3 regions of the Streptomyces sp. NPDC058751 genome follow, and region 3 is predicted to be linked to each of the others. Evidence: riboswitches for the same ligand, from Rfam matches in the RefSeq annotation. Region 3 holds a riboswitch; each other region holds the start of a gene.
What was found. A riboswitch is a leader RNA that binds a small molecule or an ion and turns the genes downstream of it on or off. The one in region 3 is predicted to bind S-adenosylmethionine.
Positions count from the first base shown of each region.

Region 1: it holds a riboswitch for S-adenosylmethionine, as region 3 does, so the genes downstream of both, ACFW6B_RS03125 (ABC transporter substrate-binding protein) here and thrC (threonine synthase) in region 3, are expected to answer to the same signal.
Region 2: it holds a riboswitch for S-adenosylmethionine, as region 3 does, so the genes downstream of both, ACFW6B_RS24680 (glutathione S-transferase family protein) here and thrC (threonine synthase) in region 3, are expected to answer to the same signal.

Region 1 is NZ_JBHYPZ010000002.1:210,397-217,874, forward strand. It holds gene ACFW6B_RS03110 (dipeptide ABC transporter ATP-binding protein) at 1-1,566, opposite strand, end outside; gene ACFW6B_RS03115 (ABC transporter permease) at 1,548-2,471, opposite strand; gene ACFW6B_RS03120 (ABC transporter permease) at 2,468-3,427, opposite strand; gene ACFW6B_RS03125 (ABC transporter substrate-binding protein) at 3,430-5,049, opposite strand; SAM riboswitch class IV at 5,496-5,609, opposite strand; gene ACFW6B_RS03130 (DUF1684 domain-containing protein) at 5,729-6,553, opposite strand; gene ACFW6B_RS03135 (sulfite oxidase) at 7,210-7,478, shown strand, end outside.
Region 2 is NZ_JBHYPZ010000027.1:112,296-119,773, reverse strand. It holds gene ACFW6B_RS24700 (LLM class flavin-dependent oxidoreductase) at 1-848, opposite strand, end outside; gene ACFW6B_RS24695 (transporter substrate-binding domain-containing protein) at 943-1,536, opposite strand; partial or broken gene ACFW6B_RS24690 (amino acid ABC transporter permease) at 1,708-2,027, opposite strand; SAM riboswitch class IV at 2,542-2,687, shown strand; gene ACFW6B_RS24685 (putative leader peptide) at 2,645-2,791, shown strand; gene ACFW6B_RS24680 (glutathione S-transferase family protein) at 2,908-3,693, shown strand; gene ACFW6B_RS24675 (hypothetical protein) at 3,789-4,061, opposite strand; gene ACFW6B_RS24670 (acyltransferase family protein) at 4,424-5,698, shown strand; gene ACFW6B_RS24665 (hypothetical protein) at 5,762-6,400, shown strand; gene ACFW6B_RS24660 (PP2C family protein-serine/threonine phosphatase) at 6,530-7,478, opposite strand, start outside.
Region 3 is NZ_JBHYPZ010000018.1:30,337-37,814, reverse strand. It holds gene ACFW6B_RS18315 (trehalose-6-phosphate synthase) at 1-1,433, opposite strand, end outside; gene ACFW6B_RS18310 (glucosyl-3-phosphoglycerate synthase) at 1,513-2,457, opposite strand; SAM riboswitch class I at 2,663-2,819, shown strand; gene thrC (threonine synthase) at 2,837-4,135, shown strand; gene ACFW6B_RS18300 (MoaD/ThiS family protein) at 4,132-4,407, shown strand; gene ACFW6B_RS18295 (cold-shock protein) at 4,849-5,052, shown strand; gene groL (chaperonin GroEL) at 5,397-7,019, shown strand; gene ACFW6B_RS18285 (hypothetical protein) at 7,262-7,478, shown strand, end outside.

The DNA.
Region 1 (7,478 bases), on a different contig from region 3:
GTGCGCGATCTGGCGCACGACGGCCAGGTCGTGGGAGATGAAGAGGTACGCCACCCCCGTGCCGGCCTGCAACTCGACCAGCAGTTCCAGTACTTGGGCCTGCACCGACACATCGAGCGCGGACACGGGCTCGTCGCACACCACCAGGTCGGGGGAGAGGGCGAGCGCGCGGGCGATCGCCACCCGCTGACGCTGCCCGCCGGACAGTTCCGCGGGCCGGCGCTCCAGAAAGGCCGTCGGAAGAGCCACCCGGTCGAGCAGTTCGCGGGCCCGCGCGAGCCGGGAGGCACGGTCGCCGACCCTGAAGGCGCGCAGCGGCTCGGTGATCACCTCACCGACGGAGAAGCGCGGATCGAGGGACGCGTACGGGTTCTGGTAGACGAGCTGGGCACGGCGGCGCAGCTGCCTGGCGCGGGCGCCCGTGGCGGCGCTGACGTCGGCGCCGTCGAGCAGGACCTGCCCGGAGGTCGCGTCGGCGAGCCGGAGCACCAGCCGGGCGGTGGTGGACTTGCCCGAGCCCGACTCGCCGACCAGGGCGAGGGTCTGTCCGCGCCGGAGGGCGAAGCTGACGTCGTCGACCGCGCGCAGCGTCCGGGGCCCGTCGGCCGTGCGGGGCAGCCGGAACTCCTTGACGAGGCCGCGTGCCTCCAGCAGGGGAGCCGCCCTCGCCGTGGCCGCCGGTACGGAAGGGCGGCGGCGTAGGGCGCTCATGCTCGGGGCGCTCGCCAGCAGGTGCCGCGTGTACGCGTCCTGGGGACCGGCGAGGACGTCACGGGTGCGGCCCGCCTCCACCACTCGCCCCTGTGCCATCACCACCAGCCGCTGCGCCCGGTCGGCGGCGACCCCGAGGTCGTGGGTCACCAGCAGGACCGCCGTGCCCGACTCCTCGGCGAGGCGCTGGAGGTGATCGAGGATGACCCGCTGCACGGTGACGTCGAGCGCGCTGGTCGGCTCGTCGGCGATGATCAGCTCGGGGCGCGCGGCGATCGCGACGGCTATCAGGACGCGTTGCCGCATACCGCCGGAGAGTTCGTGCGGGTACTGCCGGGCCCGGACGGCGGCGTCGGGCAGTCCGGCCCGGTCCAGGACGGCGATCGCCTCGGCGGCGGCCGAGCGGCGGGTCGCCAGACCGTGGATGCGCAGCACCTCGGCGACCTGTTCACCGATCCGTTTGACGGGGTTGAGCGACACGGTCGGGTCCTGGGGCACCAGTCCGATCCGCGCCCCGCGCACGGTGCGCAGTTCCGGCTCCGACAGCGTGGCCAGGTCGTGCCGGCCGAAGCGGACCGTGCCCGCGTCGATGCTCCCGGTGTCCGGCAGGAGACGGGTGATCGCGTGCGCCGTCGTGCTCTTGCCCGAGCCGGACTCCCCGACCACCGCCGTCACCTGCCCCGGCCACACGTCGAGGTCCACGCCCCGGACGGCCGGCACGGTGCCGCCGCGGGTGCGGTACGACACGGACAGGCCGCGGATCTCCAGCAGTGGTGTGGTCACGTCCTCGCCCCTTTCACCGTTCTCGCTCCTTTCACCGTTCTCGCTCTCGTCGGTCACCGCTGCCGGGACCATTCGCCGTCCAGGGCCCGCGCGACGCGGTTGGTGGCCAGGACGGTCGCGGCGATCGCCAGTCCGGGCAGCGCGGTCAGCCACCAGGCGTTGGCCAGGTAGTTGCGGCCCTCGGAGATCAACGTGCCCCACTCCGGGGCGGGCGGGGGAGCGCCGTAGCCGAGGAAGCTCAGCGCCGACACGGCCAGGACGGAGGCGCCGAAGTCGAGCGTGGCCAGGACGATCACCGGGCCCGCCGCGTTGGGCAGCACGTGCCGGCCCAGCACCGTGTACCAGCGTGACCCGCAGGAGCGCGACGCCTCGACGAACACCGCCTGGCGCACCCGGAGCACCTCGGCGCGAGCGACCCGGGCGAAGGAGGCGACGCTCGCGATGCCGACCGCGACGGCCACCTTCACCGTCCCGTACCCCAGCGCGGTCACCAGGGCCAGTGACAGGAACAGCGCGGGGATGGACAGCAGGACGTCGACGAAGCGCATCAGCACGTCGTCGACCCAGCGGCCGACGAACCCGGCGAGCACGCCGATCAGACCGCCCACCACGAAGGCCACCAGCACCGCGATCAGCGTCGCTTTCAGGGACAGCTGGGCGCCGTGCACCACCCGGGAGAACACGTCGCGCCCCAGTTCGTCCGTGCCGAACCAGTGCGCGCCGCTCGGAGGGCGGAAGTTCTGCTCGGGCACTCCCTTCAGCGGGTCCCGCGAGGTGAACAGCCGCGGCCGGAACGAGGCCAGCACCACCAGCACGATGACGGCGGCCGACAGCAGCAGACCGGGACGGCGCACCAGGAACCGCAGCACCCGCCGTACGCCGGCACGGCGCCCCGGTCCGGGATCCGGCACCGTGCCGACCGGCCGGGCCTGGCCGGGCGCGGACTCGGACGTGTCATGGACGAGGCCCTGGCTCATGCGGCACCCGCCCTTCCGCCCGGGGCCACCACGATCCGCGGGTCGAGCAGCGGATAGACCAGGTCGACGACCAGGTTCGTCGTCACGAAGATCAGCGCACCGAACGCCACCACCCCCTGCACCACCGGGATGTCCTGGGCCGTGACGGCCGCCGCGGTGACGCGGCCCAGGCCGTCACGGGAGAACACCGTCTCCACGACGACCGAACCTGCGATCAGCTGCCCCATCAGGAGGCCGACGACCGTCAGCGCCGGGAGGGAGGCGTTGCGCAGCGCGTGCCGCAGATGGACCCGCCACCGGCCCGCGCCCTTGGCGCGGGCGGTCTCCACGTACGCCTGGTCGAGCGCGGTGAGCAGACTCTTGGCCAGCACCTGCGCGATCTGGGCGCCGGTCGGGACCGCCAGCGTCAGCGCCGGCAGCACCAGCCCCCGCACCCCGTCGTTGCCGAACGCGGGAAGCCAGCGCAGCCGGAAGGAGAACGCCTCGACGAGCAGCAGCCCCACCCAGAACGTCGGGACGGACACCCCCAGCGGCGGCAGCGACAGAAGGAGCTGCCGCAGCCAGCGCCGTGTGGTGTACGTCGCCGCCACCGCCAGTCCGCCACCGAGGAGCACCGCGAACAGCAGTGCCGCACTCGTCAGTTGGAGGGTCTGGGGCAGCGCGTCGGCCAGCGTCGAGGCGACCGGCCGGCCGGTGGCGACCGAGTCGCCGAAGTCCCCGCGCACCGCCCGGCCCAGGTAGTCGGCGTACTGCGCGAGCACCGGCTCGTCGAAGCCGTACTCGTGCCGCAGGGCGGCGATCCGCCGGGGATCGACCTGTCCCGACTCCATACCCGCGCCGGCCATCGCCGTGACCGGATCGCCCGGCAGGAAGTACAGCACCAGGAACGACACGGTGTACGCCGCCCACAGCACCCCGGCCGCCTGCGCGAGCCGTTTGACCACGTAGCCGCGCACGGTCAGCCGATCCAGGTGTCGTGCAACTGGATCCGGCTGGAGGCGTCGAAGGCGAGGCCGTGCACCTTCGTGGACACGCCCAGCTGGGTCTGCAGCTCCACCACCGGCGCGTTGTACGCCTCGCGCACGATCGACCGCTGTGCCCGGGCCACCAGCCGGCCGCGCTCGGCCGGGTCGGCGGTCGCCGCCTGTGCCGCCAGGGTCGTGTCCAGGCCGCTCGGCGGCACACGGTAGAAGTTGGCGAGCTTCGTGGAGAAGGAGCTGCGCAGGATGTCGGGGTCGGCGCGGGTGATGTTCCCCCAGATCGCGTCGTACGCGCCCGACTGCTGTATCGGCGTGAGCTGGGGGAGCTGGAGCTGCTTGAGGACCACCTGGACGCCGACCGCCTTGAGTTGCTGCTGTACCAGCTCCAACGCGGGCTGGTTCGTGGCTGCGTTGGGAACCCAGTCGACGGTCAGGCGCAGCTTCCTGCCGTCCTTGGAGCGGATGCCGTCGGCGCCCGTCCTCCAACCGGCTTCTTCCAGGAGGGACTTCGCCTTGGCCGCGTCGAAGGCCAGCTCCGGGGCGAGACTGGTGTAGTCGGGAGTGGTGTGCGAGAGGACGCTGGTCGCCGCCCGGGTGCCGGTGGGGAAGACGGTACCGGCGATCTGCTCGCGGTCGACGGCGGCCAGGATCGCCCGCCGGACCCTCGCGTCCTTCAGGACCGGCCGCGTGTTGTTGAACCCAAGACCGAAGACGATTCCGGGGTTGGCCCGCCTCAGGAAGGCGGCCTGACCGCCCTTGAGCGCCGCCTCGTCGGCCCGGCCCACGCTGCCGATCGCGTCCACCTGGCCGGACCGGAGGCTGCCGGCGCGCACACCCGCCTCCGGCACGACCTTGAACACCAGCCGGTCCAGGTACGCCTCGCCCTTCTTGTCCCACCGGGAGGAACCCCAGGCGTAGCCGGGGCGTTTGTCCAGGGTGACCGACTGGTTCTGCACGTACCGCTTCAGCACGAAGGGTCCGGACCCGACCACCCCGTCACTGCACTTCCGCTGCGGGGACCTCTTCACGCTCGCGGACGACTCGATCCCGAGCGAGTGAGTCGAAGTGGCCTGCAGGAACTGGGCGTTGGGCTGCCGGAAGGTGACCTTGACGGTGAGCGGGCCGACCACCTCGGTGCTCTTGACGCCGCTGAGGTAGCCCTGGGCCAGCGTTCCCAGGACACCGAGTTCCGGAACGGCGTCGAAGTTGTCCTTGACCACCTGGGCGGTCAGCGGGGACCCGTCGCTGAAGGTGACCCCCGACCGCAGGTGGAAGGTGAAGGCCGTCGTGTCGGCGTTGACGTCCCAGCGCTCGGCCAGCCACGGCACGATCTTTCCGGTCCTGGGGTCCTGGTCCGTCAGGGAGTCCACGACCTGGCGCACCGAGTAGATCGTGTCGTTGCTGCCGACCTGCTGGGGATCCACGCATCCGGCGTCCGAGCCCACCGCGAAGGTCAGGGTGCCGCCGGAGCGCGGCTTGCCGCCTCCGGCGCCGGGGCCGTCGGTGCCGGAGGCGCACGCGGCCAGCAGCACGCCGGTGGTGACGAGGGCGGTGACCGCCGTCCATCGGGGTGATCGGAAATCCGGAAGTGCTCTCACGGAGGGTTCTCCTCTTGGGGTCGCCGGGCACGGGGCACCGCGCGGGCACGACCGCGCACCGGTGTGCGCGCCCGCACCGGGCGCGGTGCCGGTGCGGGAGCGCTGTGCGGGAGTGCCGTGCGGGAGTGCCGTGCGGACAGGGCCGGGCGGAAGACGGATCGGAAGGACCGGGAAGAAGCGGCAACCGGGCGGGACGCACGCCGCGACGGGTGACCACGGGCGTCGACGGCGGCGGGCCGCACGTACGCAGGTGGTCGACGGGAGGCCCGTCAGCGCCCGGTGGTGGGAAGGGGCGTCAGGCCCGACAGAGGCAGCTGGTCGAGCGCTTCAGATCGATGTGGCGTCGGCGCGCCAGCCGGGAGAACACCACGGCGACGGCGAAGGAGGCGTCGGGGCCACCGGCGTGCCGCATGACGGTCCTCCCTGTTTCCGGCCCCGGTCACGGGGCCACGCGCTTGCGGGGACCGTCACCGGTCCCGCCGGGCTTTCACCTGGAGCACCCCACCGCGCGGGAGGGTTGCCGGTCAGCGAGCCAGGGCTTGACGCTGACACTCAATGCCGTTTCGTGATCGTACGGAGCGCTTCTCGCGTACGTCAATGGCGGGTCCCGACTCCGCCGCGGGGGCCGGGCCGGCCACCGGGACAGCCGGTGGACGCCCGCCCCGTAGGGGAACACGGGTCAGGAACCGCCGCGTTCGCGCGGGATCTTCTGGCCCGCCTCGATCGCCACCGGCAGCCGGTTCTCCGCCGGGGGCAGGGGGCAGGTGGCCAGGTCCGTGTAGGCGCAGGGCAGGTTGGCGGCGCGGTTGAAGTCGAGGACGACCGTGCCGTCGGCGGCGGGCGCCTCGACGGACAGGGTCCGGTTGGCGGCGTAGGTGGTGACTCCGGAGGTCGCGTCGGTGAACAGGACCGTGAGCCCGCCCGGGACGTGTCCGGGGAACGCGGTCAGCGCCAGGGGGCGTCCGCCGAGCTCGAACTCGATCCGGCCGGGAGCGTCGTACACGTGCTCCAGGCCCTCGACCGCGGCTCCCACGGTGGTGGGCCGCGGCTCGTCGAAGGGGACGTAACGGCCCGTCACGGCCCAGCGCGGGTCGGGGGCGTAGGCGGGCGTCCCGGTGAAGGCCGTGCGCAGCGGCGCGTCCGGGTGCCGGGGGCGCACGATGTCGTGGCCGCCCCGCTTGGCGACCTCGATGACGGCGTCCTTCCAGACGGCTTCGGCACCACCGCGTTCGGGCAGTACGCCGAAGCGGTGCTCACCGCGCACCGGTGTTCCGCCGACGACCAGTTCCTCGTCGTCGTCGAGGGTGACGACGACCCCGGCGGGGCCGGTGTGCCAGGCGCCGGGCGCGTCGGGGAAGCGCCGCGGCCGCTCGTCGAGCCAGTGCAGGCCGGTGATCGCCAGGAAACCGTGCGGGCCAGCGAGCCGGGCTTCCTGTTCGCGGTACCAGTCCAGCCATGTCTCGGTGAAGGCACGGAGGTCCGCGGGGGTCGCCTCGGTGGTCATGGGCTCTCCTTCGGTGTACGCGTGAGGTTCGTCCTCACGCCGGGGTGCGGGGATGCGGGAACGCGGGGGCGGTGGTGGGGGACCACTGGGACGGGGACACGGAAGTGGTGGGGCAGGGACGTCGGGGCGAGAGGACGGGGACGCGGCGGCAGGGGCGTGGGCGTGGCCAGTCGCACACTGGCGTCGACCTGGTTCTGCGCTTCGGATGCGTCGAGCACTGCTCCGACAGTCATGTCAGGTGGAACGGGCGGTCGGTGAGCCCGCATTCCGTTCGTGTGTGACGGCTGTATGTCAGTCGTGTGATGCGCGGTCCGCCGACCGGGCGGCGGAGGGAGGGGCGCGGCGGTCGCGCGCGTCGACGGGCCGGGGCGGTCGTTTCCCGCGCACGGTCGTTCCGTTGACGCCGTGCGCCCCGCGTGGTTGCATCCCGCCATGCCGTTGCCGGAGCCTTTGACCCGCCGTCGTGCCGTGGACCTCGTCCGCGTGGCCGCCGCGTTGTGTCGGACGACCGGCTGACCACTCTTCTCCTCGCGTCTCTGCTCGACCGCCGCTCCGGACGTTTTGGCCGAGCGCACACCGGTCCACCCACGCGTGCCCGCGTCGGCACGCGTCGCCGAGCCCACCGTCCGTCCCGCCCGTCATGACGAGGACCTCCCATGCCTTCTCCCACCCCCGCAGGCCGGCACCACGAAACCGAGTACGACCACCGCAGACTGCGCCAGTGGCTCGCGGGTGAGGCCAGAGCCGACGGAGTCACCCGCCGCCGGCTGCTCACCCTGCTCACCGCGACCGCCACCGCGCTCGGCACCGCACGGCCCGCCCACGCCGCGGGCGGGATCGTCAAGCCGCTGCCCGCCGAGTGGTTCATCGAGCGCGGCACCAACGCCGAGACCCGCTGGGAGGCGCTGCGCGGCACCGGCCGCAC
Region 2 (7,478 bases), on a different contig from region 3:
CCGCGGCCTGCCGCGGTCTGTTCGGTGCGGATCTCCTCGACGACGGCCCGGGCCTGGCCGGCGTCGTGCGGGGTGACGTAACCGACGTCGGCGGACCCGGCCACCAGCCGGTAGGGGACGGTGGCGTGCGCGAGTGCGCTGACGATCGGCTGGCCCTGGGGCGGCCGCGGGGTGATCGAGGGGCCCTTGACGCTGAAGCGGCGGCCCTCGAAGTCGATGTGGTGCAGCTTGCCGCGGTCGATGAAGCGGCCGGTGGCGACGTCCCGGATCTCCGCGTCGTCCTCCCAGCTGTCCCAGAGCCTGCGGACCGCCTCGACGTAGTCGGCGGCCTCGTCGAAGAGGTCCGTCACGAGTTCCTGTCCGGCGGGCGTGCCGTAGTCCTGGACGCGGAACGGCGGGAACGTACGGCGGCCGAAGTGCGCGGCCTCGTTCTGGCGTGCCGAGACCTGTACGCGCACACCCGCACGGCCGGTGCTCACATAGTCGAGGGTGGCGATCGCCTTGGAGATATGGAACGGCTCTGTGTGCGTGACCACCACGGTCGGAACCACACCGATGTGACGGGTCAGCGGCGCGACCCGCGCGGCGATGAGGACGGCGTCCAGGCGTCCGCGGACCTGGTCGGTGCGGCCGTCCGGTTCCGTGGGTGAGGAGGACTGGAGGCCGAGGGAGTCCTCGATGGTCACGAAGTCGAGCAGACCGTGCTCGGCCTCGGTGACCAGACCGGCCCAGTAGGCGGCGGTGAGCAGTTCGCCGGGCCGGGCGGCGGGCTCGCGCCAGGCCGCCGGGTGCCAGCCGGCGCCGTCGAGGGCGACGGCGAGATGCAGAGGAGAGGGTGACGAGGACACGGGAGGCGCCTTCCTGGTCGATCGTACGAGGAGTCCCGCCCCGCCCCGGGGGACTTCCCATTGCACGGCGAAGTCCCCCTGGGCGGGAGGTGGTTCAGGAGTTGTCGAGCGGCAGGCCGGGCGGGTCGACCCGGGAGGTCCCCACCGCTTCGTCGGAGAGGTTCCAGGCGGCCGGCCACTCGGCGTACTGGCCGCTCTCGATCAGGTGGTTGACGGCGGCGGCGACCGGCTTCGCGAGACCGCTGTCCTTCTTGGCGGTGGCCGCGATCAGCCCCTGGAGCGTCGCGCCCGCACCGGAGAACCGGCCCGCGTTGCGGGTCGGGTGGGGGGACTTGGCGTTCTGGGTGACGGGGTAGGCGACGGCGGGGTTGGGGCTGAAAGCGGCGTCGACCTTGCCGCTGTCGACACCGACGAACAGGTTCTCCCAGGTCGAGTTCCTCACCACGGGCTTCGGCCCGAGGACCGCCGCGACCAGTCTGCCGAGGTCGGGTTCGCTGCCGGTGAGTGCCTTCTGGTCCTCACCGACGAAGTTCAGTGGCGCCGATCCGGAGGGCAGGGCGCCGACCGTCACCTCCCCGGGCCGCACGGTCAACCGGACGCCTCGCAGGACCTGTTGGGCGCCGTACCACTTGTGGACGTCGTGCACCTCGACCGCCGCGGGCCGTGGGCCGTTCGTCTCGCCGCTCATGTCGCCGTCTCCCTCCGGAACCGGGCCCGCGTCTCGCGCAGACCGTTCCGCGCCTTCTGCAGCGGGGTCGGCGGCAGCGTGCGCAGGGCGCCGCGCGAGTGGTCTCGCGAACTGGTACCGCTTCGGCAGGCCCAGGGCGGAAGCCGCCTCGTGCTGGCCCTGGTCGACGGAGAGGATGCCGCCCAGCAGTGCCAGCACCGCGCTGCAGAGGGCGACTTCGAGGGTGATGAACAGGCCGTCGACGATGACCGGCCGCAGGAACCAGTACCGGAAGCGGTCCCCCTGGTAGAAGGGTTGGTCACCAGGCCGTGGGCGATCTGGGCGACCAGCACGAGCACGACGGCCGGGACGAGGCGGCGGCCGGGACGCCGGAGCGGAAGGACCCGCTGGGCCGCCGGGGACTCGGGCGCGGCGGGGAGGCCGGTACGGGGGACCGCCTCGGCGGGTGCCGCCGGCCCGAAGGACACGGCGCTGCCGGGAGGTTGACTCATGGAGGGCTCCAGCGGATTCGGACACCCCGGACCGCGAAGGCGTCGGCACCGCACCGAGCGGGACGGCTCGGCGCACGGCGGTGCGCGGGCACACGGGGAACGGGGGCTGGACGGGGAAGGACGCGTCGCGGCGGCGACGGCCGTCGAGGACTCGGAGAGCCGTCAGCCCCGGATCACCGGGAAGTCGATGCCGGCCCGAGTTCGTCGAGGACTCGAGAAGACCGTCAGCATCGGCTGACGGGAGGTCACATGCCCGTACAGAGAGCGCTGTTGACGCGCAGCAGGTCCACGGAGCGGTCGGCGCACAGCACGTCGCGGCCGAGGCGGCGCCATGCGGCGGTCCCCTCGACTGTGCGCATCGCCGTCACCATTTCTTCTCCGGTCCGAAGGAATCCCGCTCGTGCCGCACGTTAGGCCCGCCCCGAAAAGAATGTCAATGACGGTGACCACCAGGTGAGATCGCGCCGTACGCCTTCTTGACGGCACCTCAGAGCGGGCCGAAACTGGCCTGGACGGTCACGATTGTCAGCGCCCACGGTGCGGGTAGAACCCCCTCCAGTGGTCATCGGCCCCGGCCCGCTGGCAGGCAACCCTTCCGCTGCGACGGGGTGCCCCGGGTGACGACCGGGTCCCGCCGGTGCGGCGGGGCAAGCGCGGTCTCGCGTCTCGCGAGCCCTGAGTGGGGACTGGTGGGAATTTTGCCCAGGAGCGGTTTGACGAGGCGCCTGCACATCGATCTGCTGCGTGTCTCCAGCGCTTACTGATCCCTGACCGGTCCGTCGATCCGGACCGGTGCGACCAGTGCAAGTGCAGTCAATCCGCATCCGGCCGCCGGTGCCCACAAAGCGGCGGTGGCTTCCGCCTTCCCCCAGGGAGAGTCATGCCCGAGACAGCTTCGCGCACGTCCAGCACCGTCAACTCGCGTCCCTGTGATCCCGTTCCGCTCCCCTCCGCCCTTCGTCTCCAGCCGGCACCGTCCGCTCTCCCCCACCGTGTCGACAGCCGCATCGGCGTCGGTCTCGCCGGCGGCTTCTACCCCGCCCCCCACCGCTACGAGCTGTATCTGTCGCGGAACTGTCCGCACTCGCTGCGCATCGCCGTCACCCTCGGGCTCCTCGGTCTGCGGGACTCGGTCGCCACCACGCTCCTCGCGGACCCGGCGCGGACACCCGACGCCTTCGCCGCGCTGCGCCGTGCCTACGAGGCCACCGAGCACCACTTCGACGGACCGCTCACGGCACCCGCCCTGTGCGACCGCTGGAGCGGACGCATCGTCAGCAATCACGCGCCCGCCATCCTCCGCGACCTCTCCGGGCTGCTCTCCGGGCACAGCACAACCGGCCCCTCCCCCCTCCGTCCCCCGTCCCTCGCCGCCGGCATCGACGCCCTCCGCGATCTGCTGGACCGCGATGTCACCCCGTCCACCTCGCCCTCGGAGCTCGCGGCGGCCCTGGACCTGCTGGACCGCCGGCTCGCCACGCGGCCCTACGTGCTGGGCGACTCGCTCACGGCGGCGGACGTGGACGTGTGGACGGCACTCACCGGGCTGGGCCGGTCCGACGGACTCCACTCGCGTCCCCGGCTCCAGGAGTACGTGGACCGTCTCCGCGACCACCCGGCCTTCCGGTACGGGCACGAGGTGGTGCTCCCGGCGGAGGGCGTCTGACGCTCCCGCCGGAACCGGCGTGCCGGGCAGGCGGGCGGTTCCTCCCGCGGACGGCGGGCGCCGGGCCGGAGCCACCGGCCCGGCCGCCGTACGGATCACTCGCGCGGAACCAGCAGGACGCTCAGGCCCTTCAGGCTCGACGCCCACTGCCGGCCCTGCTCCAGGGTCTCGCGTCCCGGGCCGAGGATCTGTTCCTGCAGGTACAGCGCCGACTCGCGGAGTTCCTCCCACGGTTCCTGCACCTCGAAGGCACGCCTCGACCGCTCCACGGAGCCGACCAGGGCACGACAGGCCTCCTCGACGTCGGCGACGTTCTGCCCGGCCGATCCGACGCCGTCGATCGACCACGTCATCCACAGGCGACCCATGGCATCACTCTGTCCCATCCCCGGAGACCACGCATGCCCACTGCACGGAGCGCCCGCCGGAATCACCCGCGGCCTCCGTCCTGAGGCGGCCGGGGCGTCCTGACACCCGCGGGGCGTCCCGAGAGCTCGGCCGGAAGCGTCCGCCCGGGTACGGCCGCGGACCGGCGCCCCCGGCCGCGCGCACCTGTCCCCTCCCCCGGAACACCGCTTGAACGCGCCACGGACCGGCGCGTGGGCGATCCTGGCGACAAGCCGTCCCATCAGGGCGTGCCCCGCACCGGGCCGCCCCGCTCGCCGTGTCCGTCTCCGGCCGGCCCGGCGAACCCGCCACCCCGCACGACCCGGTTCAGGCAGGCGACTCCATGGAACCCGCACCTCCCGTTTCCCGGTCGCTCCCCCCGGCACCGTCCTCGGCCTCACCACGACCGGCGTCCGGCGGATCCGCCGGTACACCTCGTCTCGGCTGGCTGGACGCCCTGCGCGGGATCGCCGCGCTTCTCGTGGCGGTCGAGCACTCGTCGTACTCCTTCATGGCGGAGTTCCGGGAGCGGCTGATGCCCGAGCTGAACGTCGGCCGGTACGGCGTCATGGTGTTCTTCCTGGTGAGCGGCTACGTCATCCCCGCCTCGCTGGAGCGCCGGGGCAGCATCAGGGCCTTCTGGACCGGGCGGGCCTTCCGCATCTACCCGCTGTGGGCGGCGGTGGTGGGTTCGGCCGTGGCGCTGAACCTGCTGGGCGTCGCGCATCTCGGCGCCCGCTTCGACGGGCGGGACCCCGTCACGGTGGCCGCCGCGCACGTCACCCTGCTCCAGGAACTGCTGGGAACGCCGAGCGTCGTCCTCGTCCTGTGGACGCTGTCGTACGAGCTGGCGTTCTACCTGCTGGTCGTCGCCCTGTTCACGGTCCGGCTGCACCGGCGTCCGGCGGCCGTCTCCGTGGTCCTCGGAGCGCTGGCCGCCGTGAGCGCGGTGGTGGCCTTCGTGCCGACGGCGTCCGCGCTGTCCTCGGCGGTCGGCACCGGCACGCTCGTCGCGCTCGCCTCGGTGGCCCTGGTGCTCGCCGTCCGCTGCGGGAGTTCGGCGACGTCCGCGCTGCGTGTGCCGGGAGCCCTGGCCGGAGGGCTGCTCGCGCTGGTCCTGGTCTCCTTCAACGGCACCGTTCCCCTCTGGGAAGGGCTGCTGATCCTCGCCGTGATGTTCCTCGGCACCGCGGTCCAGCGGGCGGAGAGCGGGGAGAGCAGCTGGCCGCGCGTGGCCCGCACCGCCGTCGTGGTGCTGATCTGCGCCGTGGGGAGCGCGTACGGGTACGGCGACACGGCTCACTTCGCGCGGCGCGGCTGGATCACGGCCTTCCTCCTGGCCGTGCTCACCTTCGGCGCGGCCCTCGCGCTGCGCCACCGGAGGTTCCCGCGCGCGCTGATCTGGCTGGGGACGGTCAGCTACTCGGTGTACCTGGTCCATCCAGTCCTGCTGGCGGTGAGCGACGGTGTGATCGGCCGGTGCCGGCACGACAGTCCCGTGCTCGAGGCGGCGTTCTTCGCGGTGCTGCTGCCGTTGTGCGCGCTGAGCCACCGCTTCGTCGAGGTGCCGGGTCTGGCCCGGGGGCGGGAGCGGATCCGGCGCATTCGTTCGACATGACCCCGTCACCGCGTGGTCCGTAGTAGACATGTCCCCCGGACAGGGCGCGGCGTACGGAGGGGCATGAACGGAACGAGGTGGGCCGCGCGGCGGCGCGGACGCTGGCCGGCGCCGTGGACCGTCGCCCCGGTCGCACTGGCCGCGGCCGGTGTCCTGGTCTGTCTGGTCGTGGCGTTCCGGCCCGGTCACCAGGACGACGGGGGACGCACCGCGGCCCCGGCGGTCACCGGCTCACCGGGGACCGCGGCTCCCGGCCAGGGGTCTTCGGCCGGACCGGCGTCCCCCGCGGGGACACGGTCGCCCGGCCCCTCGGTCTCCCCGACCGCGGCGGCCCGCCCCTCCACGGCTTCGGCACGGCCGTCGGCCCCGGGCACCTCCTGGACCACGGCCGCGACCGCGCCGCTGGCGGGACGGATCCGCCCGGGCGTCGGCTACCGGGGAGTGGCGACCACGTACGACGCCGGGACCGGCGACGGGGCCTGCTCCTACGGTCCGGACGACGACCCCATGACCGCGGCCATGAACCACACGGACTACGAGGCGTCCAAGGCGTGCGGGGCCTACGTGCTGGTGCGCGCGGCCGACGGCGCCACCGTGACGGTCCGGATCACCGACGTCTACGGTGAACGCCTGACGGCCGACGGCATCGCGCTGCGTCCCGGGACCGCGCAGACGACCCGGCTCCAGTTCGCGCGCCACTGACCCGTTCCGGCGTGCGCCCCGTCGCAGGACTCGTTCCGGTGCGCGCCACCGCACGAACCGTTCCGCAGCGCCCCGTCACACGCAGGAGCGCCCCGTCGTACGACGGGGCGCGGGCCCTCTTCCGAACCGCTACTCCGGGCCCCCGCAGCAGACCACGTCCGCGGCGTGCCGCCCGGGCGGGGCGGGAACGGCGGCGGAGCCACCGCTCGCGGCGGTGGCGGACGCGTGCTCGACGGGGACCGGCTTGCGGAGCAGCAGCAGGGCCGCGTCGTCGTGCAGCCGGCCGCCCACATGGGCCTGGAGCTCGGCGTCGAGCGCGGCGAGCGTGGTGGCCGGCTCGTCGGACACGTGCCGGGCCAGCCCCTCGGCGAGGGCGTAGAACCTCCGGCCGTGGTCGCGGGCCTCGGTGACCCCGTCGGTGTACAGCAGGAGCTGGTCGCCGTCTGCCAGGGGCAGCACCTGGAGGCTCGGGGTCTCACCCGTCAGGGCCCGCAGCCCGAGCGGCGGAGCGGGGTTGACGGGGTCGACCGACGCGACGCTCCCGGAGGCGCGGACGTGCAGCGGAGGCGCGTGCCCGCAGTTGACGACCTCCAGGCGGCCCGGTTCCGGGTACCCGGCGACGACGGCGGTCACGAAGTCGTCGTAGCCGAGGTTGCGCGCCAGACTCCGTTCGATCCGGGCGACGACGTCGAGGAGGTCGGGCTCGTCGTAGGCGGCCTCGCGGAAGACGCCGAGCACGAGCGCGGCCGTGCCCACGGCCGGCAGCCCCTTGCCCCGGACGTCTCCGATGATCATTCGGACGCCGTACGGCGTCGGCACCAGCGCGTAGAGGTCCCCGCCGATCCGGGCCTCCGCGGCGGCGGCGCTGTAGCGGACGGCCACCTGGAACGGTCCGACACTCGACGGTATGGGGGCGAGCAGCGCGTGCTGGGCGGCCTCCGCGACGGAGCGGACGGCCGCGAGGACCCTCTCCCGGCGCCAGCGCAGCACGCTGGCCAGCGCGCTCGCCAGGGTGACGGCCACCAGGGCGGACAGGACGGCCGTGAGCTGGCCGCCCGGCACACCGTCCCGGGTGCCG
Region 3 (7,478 bases):
TCCAGGAACCACTGGGCCGGCGGGAGGGCGGTGGCCGCGGCGGCGAGCCGTTTGGTGCGTTCGGCGCGTTCGCCGGGCTGCATGACGAGGGCCTCGTGCAGCGCCCGCGCCGTGCCGGTGATGTCGTACGGGTTCACGGAGATCGCGTCCTCGCCCAGTTCCTCGTACGCCCCCGCCTCCCGCGACAGGACCAGCGCGCAGCCCTCGTCGGAGACGACCGGGATCTCCTTGGCGACGAGGTTCATGCCGTCCCTGATGGGGTTGACGAGGGCGACGTCGGCCAGCCGGTAGGCGGCGAGCGAGCGCGCGAAGTCGTCCTTCACGTGCAGCACCACCGGGGTCCAGCCGGGCGTCCCGTAGCGGGAGTTGATCTCGTCGGCGAGCCGTTGCACCTCGGCCGTGTAGTCCCGGTACACCGCGAGGTCCTGCCGCGAGGGATAGGCGAACGCCACGTGGACGACCCGCTCGCGCCACTCGGGGTGGTCGTCGAGGAGCCGCCGGTACGCCAGCAGGCCCCGCACGATGTTCTTGGACAGCTCGGTCCGGTCGACGCGCACGATCGTCCTGCGGTCCGCGCCGATCTCCTCGCGCAGCGCGGCCATCCGTTCCCCGACGTCCGCGCGGTGCGAGCGCTCGCGCAGGAACTCGGCGTCCGCGCCGAGGCCGTGCACCCCGACGCGGGTCTCGCGCACGGGAACCCCGGCACCGTCCAGGTGCTCGACCGTCCGGGGGACGCCCGAGGGCCAGGTGGCGCGGTAGTCGCCGGGGTCGGTCGCCTCCGCGCAGCGCATGAACGCCGTCGCCCACCGCCAGGTCAGGAAGGCCACCCGGTCCGCGCCGAGCATGCCCGCCATCAGCTCCGAGCGGATGTCGTCGGGGAGGATCCGGAAGTAGTCCTCCGGCGCCCACGGGGTGTGCGAGAAGTGCCCGATGCGCAGGTCGGGACGTAGCTCGCGGAGCATCCCGGGCACCAGACACAGGTGGTAGTCCTGCACCAGCACGGCCGCGCCCTCGGCGGCCTCTTCCGCCAGCGCCTCGGCGAAGGCGCGGTTGTAGACCCGGTACGACTCCCACTGGCGCCGGAACTCCGTGTCGAAGACCGGCTCCAGCGGGGTCTGGTAGAGCAGGTGGTGGACGAACCACAGCACGGAGTTGGCGACGCCGTTGTACGCGTCGGCGTGCGTGTCCGCGTCGACGGCCAGCATCCGTACGCCGTCCTCGTGGACCCCCCGCCGGACGGCCTCCCGGTCGCCGTCGCCGAGCGCGGAGCAGACCCAGAGGGCGCCCGCGTCCGGCCCGATCGCCGAGAGTCCCGAGACGAGGCCGCCGCCGCCGCGTCCGGCGTCCAGCGAGCCGTCCTCCCGTACCTGGTAGGTGACCGGGCCGCGGTTGGAGGCGACCAGAATCCTGTGGGCACCGTGCGTTGAAGCCATGCCTCGAAACCTAGCCCCGTCTCGAAACGCTCAAACGCGCCCTTCGGCCGTATGCGATGCCCGGCCGTTCAGGGCCTGACTACGCGGCTTCGCGCGCCTGGTACTCGGAGATCTCGCTCATCGGCGGCCTTTCCTCCGTGTCCACGGAATAGGTGCGCGGCCGGAAACCGTCGCGGTCGCGCTCGAACTGGGTGAGGGAGGGGCGGATCAGATGACCGCGCGCCAGCCGGAGCTGCGCGGTGCGGTAGATCGCGGCGGCCATGCGGCCGAGCGCCTGGCCGTCCTGGTGGCGGTGCTTGCGCACCCCGACGTCGACCTGGGCGAGCGCGTCCAGGCCCACCAGGTGCAGGGCGTCGACGAGCATGCCCAGTTCCACGCCGTAGCCGACGGGGAAGGGGAGCTGTTCGAGCAGTGAGCGGCGGGCCGCGTACTCGCCGCCGAGCGGCTGGACGAAGCCGGCGAGCTGCGGCCAGTGCATGTTCAGCAGCGGGCGGGCCATCAGCTCGGTGACCCGGCCGCCCTGCCCGCCCCCGCCGGCCAGCGGGCGGTCGTACATGGCCTTGACCAGGTCGACGCCCGGCTCGGTGAGCAGCGGGCCCACGATCCCGGCGACGAAGTCGGACGAGAACTCCTTGAGGTCCGCGTCGACGAAACAGACGATGTCACCGCTGGTCACGAGCAGTGACCGCCACAGCACCTCGCCCTTGCCGGGCACGGCGGGGATGCGCGGGAGGATGTCGTCGCGGTGCACGACCCGCGCGCCCGCGGCGGCGGCGACCGCGGCGGTGCGGTCCGTCGAGCCGGAGTCGACGACGACGATCTCGTCGACGAGGGGCACCTGCTGCATCAGGTCGTGGCGGATGATCGCGACGATCTCGCCGACCGTCTCCTCCTCGTTGAGCGCGGGCAGCACGACGCTGACCGTCGACCCGGCGACGCGTTTGGCCGCCATGAGCTTGTGGAGCGGTCGGTCGGTCACGGACCAGGAGCGTGTGCTCAGCCAGCTTTCGACTTCTCTCAGCACCGTCTGCGGCTCCTCACTGATTGATCACACGCCGTCATCGGCGTGCCCCGCTGCGGCCAGCGGCAGAACGATTGGCTCGTCTCGCGGTTCGGACGACTATCTCAACTGTCCTGGCCTTCGGTTACAGTCTTGAACAACGCGCATGACCATCGCATGTCCTGGATCGTCGGCGCGTATCGCGTTCAACAGTCCAACAATCAAATACCGCTCATCCAGAGGGGCAGAGGGATACGGCCCGATGAAGCCCCGGCAACCCTCCAGCCGGTCTCGTACCGATCGATGTCGATCGCGTCGCGAGGCTCCCGGCTAGGGAAGGTGCCAAATCCGTCTCACGGCGAAGTGCGTCGTGAGGAAGATGAGGAGAAAGGGCCTCGCCTCCATGGCTGCGCAGACAGTTGCAAGCACCACGAACTCCGCCGACGCGGTAGACCTCGGTCCCGCCGCGGCGCTTTCCTGCCGGGAGTGCGGACACCGCGTCCCGCTCGGCCCGGTCTTCGCCTGCGAGGAGTGTTTCGGCCCGCTGGAGATCGCCTACGACTTCTCGGCCTACGACGCCGAGGAGCTCCGCAAGCGCATCGAAGCGGGACCCGCGAACATCTGGCGCTACGCGCCGCTGCTGCCCGTCCCCGCGGACGTGGCGGACAAGCCGAACATCAACCCCGGCTGGACCAAGCTCGTCCAGGCCGACAACCTGGCCCGCGAGCTGGGCGTCGAGGCCGGGAAGCTCTTCGTCAAGGACGACTCCGGCAACCCGACGCACTCCTTCAAGGACCGTGTCGTCGCCCAGGCCCTCGAAGCGGCCCGCGCCTTCGGGTTCACCACCCTCTCCTGCTCCTCCACCGGCAACCTCGCCGGAGCGGTGGGCGCCGCGGCCGCCCGCGCCGGCTTCCGCTCCTGCGTGTTCATCCCGCACGACCTGGAGCAGGGCAAGGTCGTCATGGCCGCGGTCTACGGCGGCGAGCTCGTCGGCATCGAGGGCAACTACGACGACGTGAACCGTTTCTGCTCCGAGCTGATCGGCGACCCGGCCGGCGAGGGCTGGGGCTTCGTCAACGTCAACCTGCGGCCGTACTACGCCGAGGGCTCCAAGACGCTGGCGTACGAGATCTGCGAGCAGCTCGGCTGGAAGCTCCCCGACCAGCTCGTCGTGCCGATCGCCTCCGGCTCCCAGCTCACGAAGATCGACAAGGGGCTCCAGGAGCTGATCAAGCTCGGACTCGTCGAGGACAGGCCGTACAAGATCTTCGGCGCCCAGGCCGAGGGCTGCTCCCCGGTGTCCGTCGCCTACAAGGCCGGCCACGACGTCGTACGGCCGCAGAAGCCGGACACCATCGCCAAGTCGCTCGCCATCGGCAACCCGGCGGACGGACCGTACGTGCTGGACATCGCGCGGCGCACCGGCGGCGCGGTGGAGGACGTGGACGACGAGCAGATCGTCGACGCGATCAAGCTGCTCGCGCGCACCGAGGGCATCTTCGCGGAGACGGCGGGCGGTGTGACCGTCGGCGTCACCCGCAAGCTGATCGAGAACGGACTCCTCGACCCGGCCCTCACCACGGTCGTGCTGAACACCGGCGACGGCCTCAAGACCCTGGACGCGGTGGCCTCCGACACCGGGCTGACCGCGACCATCCGTCCGAACCTCGACTCCTTCCGAGAGGCTGGCCTCGCATCATGAGCGTCAACGTCCGCATCCCCACCATCCTGCGCACCTACACCGGTGGCGCCGCCGAGGTGAAGGCCGAGGGCACGACCCTCGCCGAGGTCATCGCCGACCTGGAGAAGAACCACACGGGCATCGCCGCGCGCGTCCTGGACGACCAGGGCAAGCTGCGCCGCTTCGTGAACGTCTACGTCAACGACGACGACGTGCGCTTCGAGCAGGGCCTGGAGACGGCGACCCCGGACGGCGCGGGCGTCTCGATCATTCCGGCGGTCGCCGGAGGCTGATCGTTACCCTGGGTAATGTAGAACACATCGCGTTCACAGAATTGCCTCCTCCGTGAGACAAACGGAGGGGGCAATTCTGTTGGGTTGAGCGCGCTAGAGTTGGGGAAGTCGCCTCCATTTGGATGTTGGTTTCATGCCGGACGCATATGAGTGGGCGTTCGTCGGCCGACAAGAAGTAGCCAAAGTGGCTCACCTTTTTGGGCATTTTATGGCATTTATGGGGTCCGACTTGCCCCGAATCCTTGCGCATTCTCCGCATATCATTGATCAGCCATGCCCGGAATTCTCGTCCGATTGACCTGTTGCAGAGGGCAGTTGGACAGATACATTCAGCCGCGGTCGACGCGTTCCGGCGCACACCCCCAACCGTTGGGGGGTGAGGTCTGACCCGGATCCGCGAAGTGTGGATCTGTGCAAGGGCCAGTAATAGGGGAGTTAGGCATGGCTCAGGGCACCGTCAAGTGGTTCAACGCGGAGAAGGGGTACGGCTTCATCGCGGTCGACGGTGGTGCGGACGTCTTCGTGCACTACAGCGCGATTCAGATGGACGGCTACCGCACCCTTGAAGAGGGTCAGCGAGTGGAGTTCGAGATCTCGCAGGGCCAGAAGGGTCCGCAGGCGGACATGGTCAAACTCGCCGTCTGATCGGGCGCGAACGACCACCGACGCACTCACGCACGAGGGGCCCGCATCCCACCGGGGATGCGGGCCCCTCGTGCGTCCTCCGCCCATGTGCCTGCGGGTGCCCTTGCCGCGGGCCCCGCGCAGGGGCGGGCCAGGGGTCTGTTTTCGGGAGGGGCGCTTGCACTCGCAGGGGTCGAGTGCTAATCATTGGCGTTAGCACTCTCCGAGTGAGAGTGACAGAACTTGGATCGGGCCGGCGAGGTCCACGGGCCTGTGGGGCAAGGAACCACAGGGCTCGAGGGCCGTCCGTCGCGGGCGCGGGCGCGATCCGGAGCAATCCACCCCGTCCGGGAGGACCACTTCACATGGCCAAGATCATCGCGTTCGACGAGGAGGCACGGCGCGGTCTCGAGCGCGGGATGAACCAGCTCGCCGACGCCGTCAAGGTCACCCTCGGCCCCAAGGGCCGCAACGTCGTCCTCGAGAAGAAGTGGGGCGCGCCCACGATCACCAACGATGGTGTTTCCATCGCCAAGGAGATCGAGCTCGAGGACCCGTACGAGAAGATCGGCGCCGAGCTGGTCAAGGAAGTCGCCAAGAAGACGGACGACGTCGCCGGTGACGGTACGACCACCGCCACCGTCCTCGCCCAGGCGCTCGTCCGCGAGGGCCTGCGCAACGTCGCCGCCGGCGCCAACCCGATGGCCCTCAAGCGCGGTATCGAGAAGGCCGTCGAGGCCGTCTCCGGTGCCCTGCTGGAGCAGGCGAAGGATGTCGAGACCAAGGAGCAGATCGCTTCCACGGCCTCCATCTCCGCCGCCGACACCCAGATCGGCGAGCTCATCGCCGAGGCGATGGACAAGGTCGGCAAGGAAGGCGTCATCACCGTCGAGGAGTCCCAGACCTTCGGTCTGGAGCTGGAGCTCACCGAGGGCATGCGCTTCGACAAGGGCTACATCTCGGCGTACTTCGCCACCGACATGGAGCGTATGGAGGCCGTCCTCGACGACCCGTACATCCTGATCGCGAACTCCAAGATCGCGAACGTGAAGGACCTGCTCCCGCTCCTGGAGAAGGTCATGCAGTCGGGCAAGCCGCTGCTGATCATCGCCGAGGACGTCGAGGGCGAGGCCCTGTCGACCCTGGTCGTCAACAAGATCCGTGGCACCTTCAAGTCCGTCGCCGTCAAGGCCCCGGGCTTCGGTGACCGCCGCAAGGCCATGCTCGGCGACATCGCCATCCTCACGGGCGGCGAGGTCATCTCCGAGGAGGTCGGCCTCAAGCTGGAGAACGCGGGTCTGGACCTGCTGGGCCGCGCCCGCAAGGTCGTCATCACCAAGGACGAGACCACGATCGTCGACGGCTCCGGCTCCGCCGACCAGGTCGCCGGCCGTGTGAACCAGATCCGTGCCGAGATCGAGAACTCGGACTCGGACTACGACCGCGAGAAGCTCCAGGAGCGTCTGGCGAAGCTGGCCGGCGGCGTGGCCGTCATCAAGGCCGGTGCCGCCACCGAGGTCGAGCTCAAGGAGCGCAAGCACCGCATCGAGGACGCCGTCCGCAACGCGAAGGCGGCCGTCGAGGAGGGCATCGTCGCCGGTGGTGGCGTGGCCCTGCTCCAGGCTTCCTCGGTCTTCGAGAAGCTCGAGCTCTCGGGCGACGAGGCGACCGGCGCCAACGCCGTGCGCCTGGCCCTGGAGGCCCCGCTCAAGCAGATCGCCGTCAACGGTGGCCTCGAGGGTGGCGTCATCGTCGAGAAGGTGCGCAACCTTCCCGTCGGCCACGGCCTGAACGCCGCGTCCGGTGAGTATGTCGACATGATCGCCGAAGGCATCATCGACCCGGCGAAGGTGACCCGTTCCGCCCTGCAGAACGCCGCCTCCATCGCCGCGCTGTTCCTGACCACCGAGGCCGTCATCGCCGACAAGCCGGAGAAGGCCGCCGCGGCCGCTCCGGGCGGCATGCCGGGCGGTGACATGGACTTCTGATCGACCCGGTCGATCAACCGTCCTGACGTTCCGAGGGCGGCACCTTCCCGCGAGGGAGGTGCCGCCCTCGGGCGCGTTCCGGCCCGAGATGTCACGCCGACAGGGGATAAATCTGTCTCCCTGTCAGAATCGCACTAACTTTGCCGAGCCCAACCGCCCTCTGTTGAATCGCCAGTTCGACCCATTCAACTGGCACGACGGAGACGACAGTGGCTCAACTCCCCAGACGTCACAGATGGTTGGTGGCGTGCGCGGCCGCCGGCCTGGCCGCGGCCGGTCTGGCGGCGCCCGCCCGGGCGGACGACCCGGCCCCCACCGCTCAGCCTTCGGCCGGCGCGACGCAGGACACTTCCGGCAACACCCGCGTCCAGGAGCCCAAGCCCACCTACGGGGACGCGAGCAAGGTCGTCCGCGCGCAGGCGGCCGGCGACCCGGGCAGTTCCGCCGACCCCGCGGACT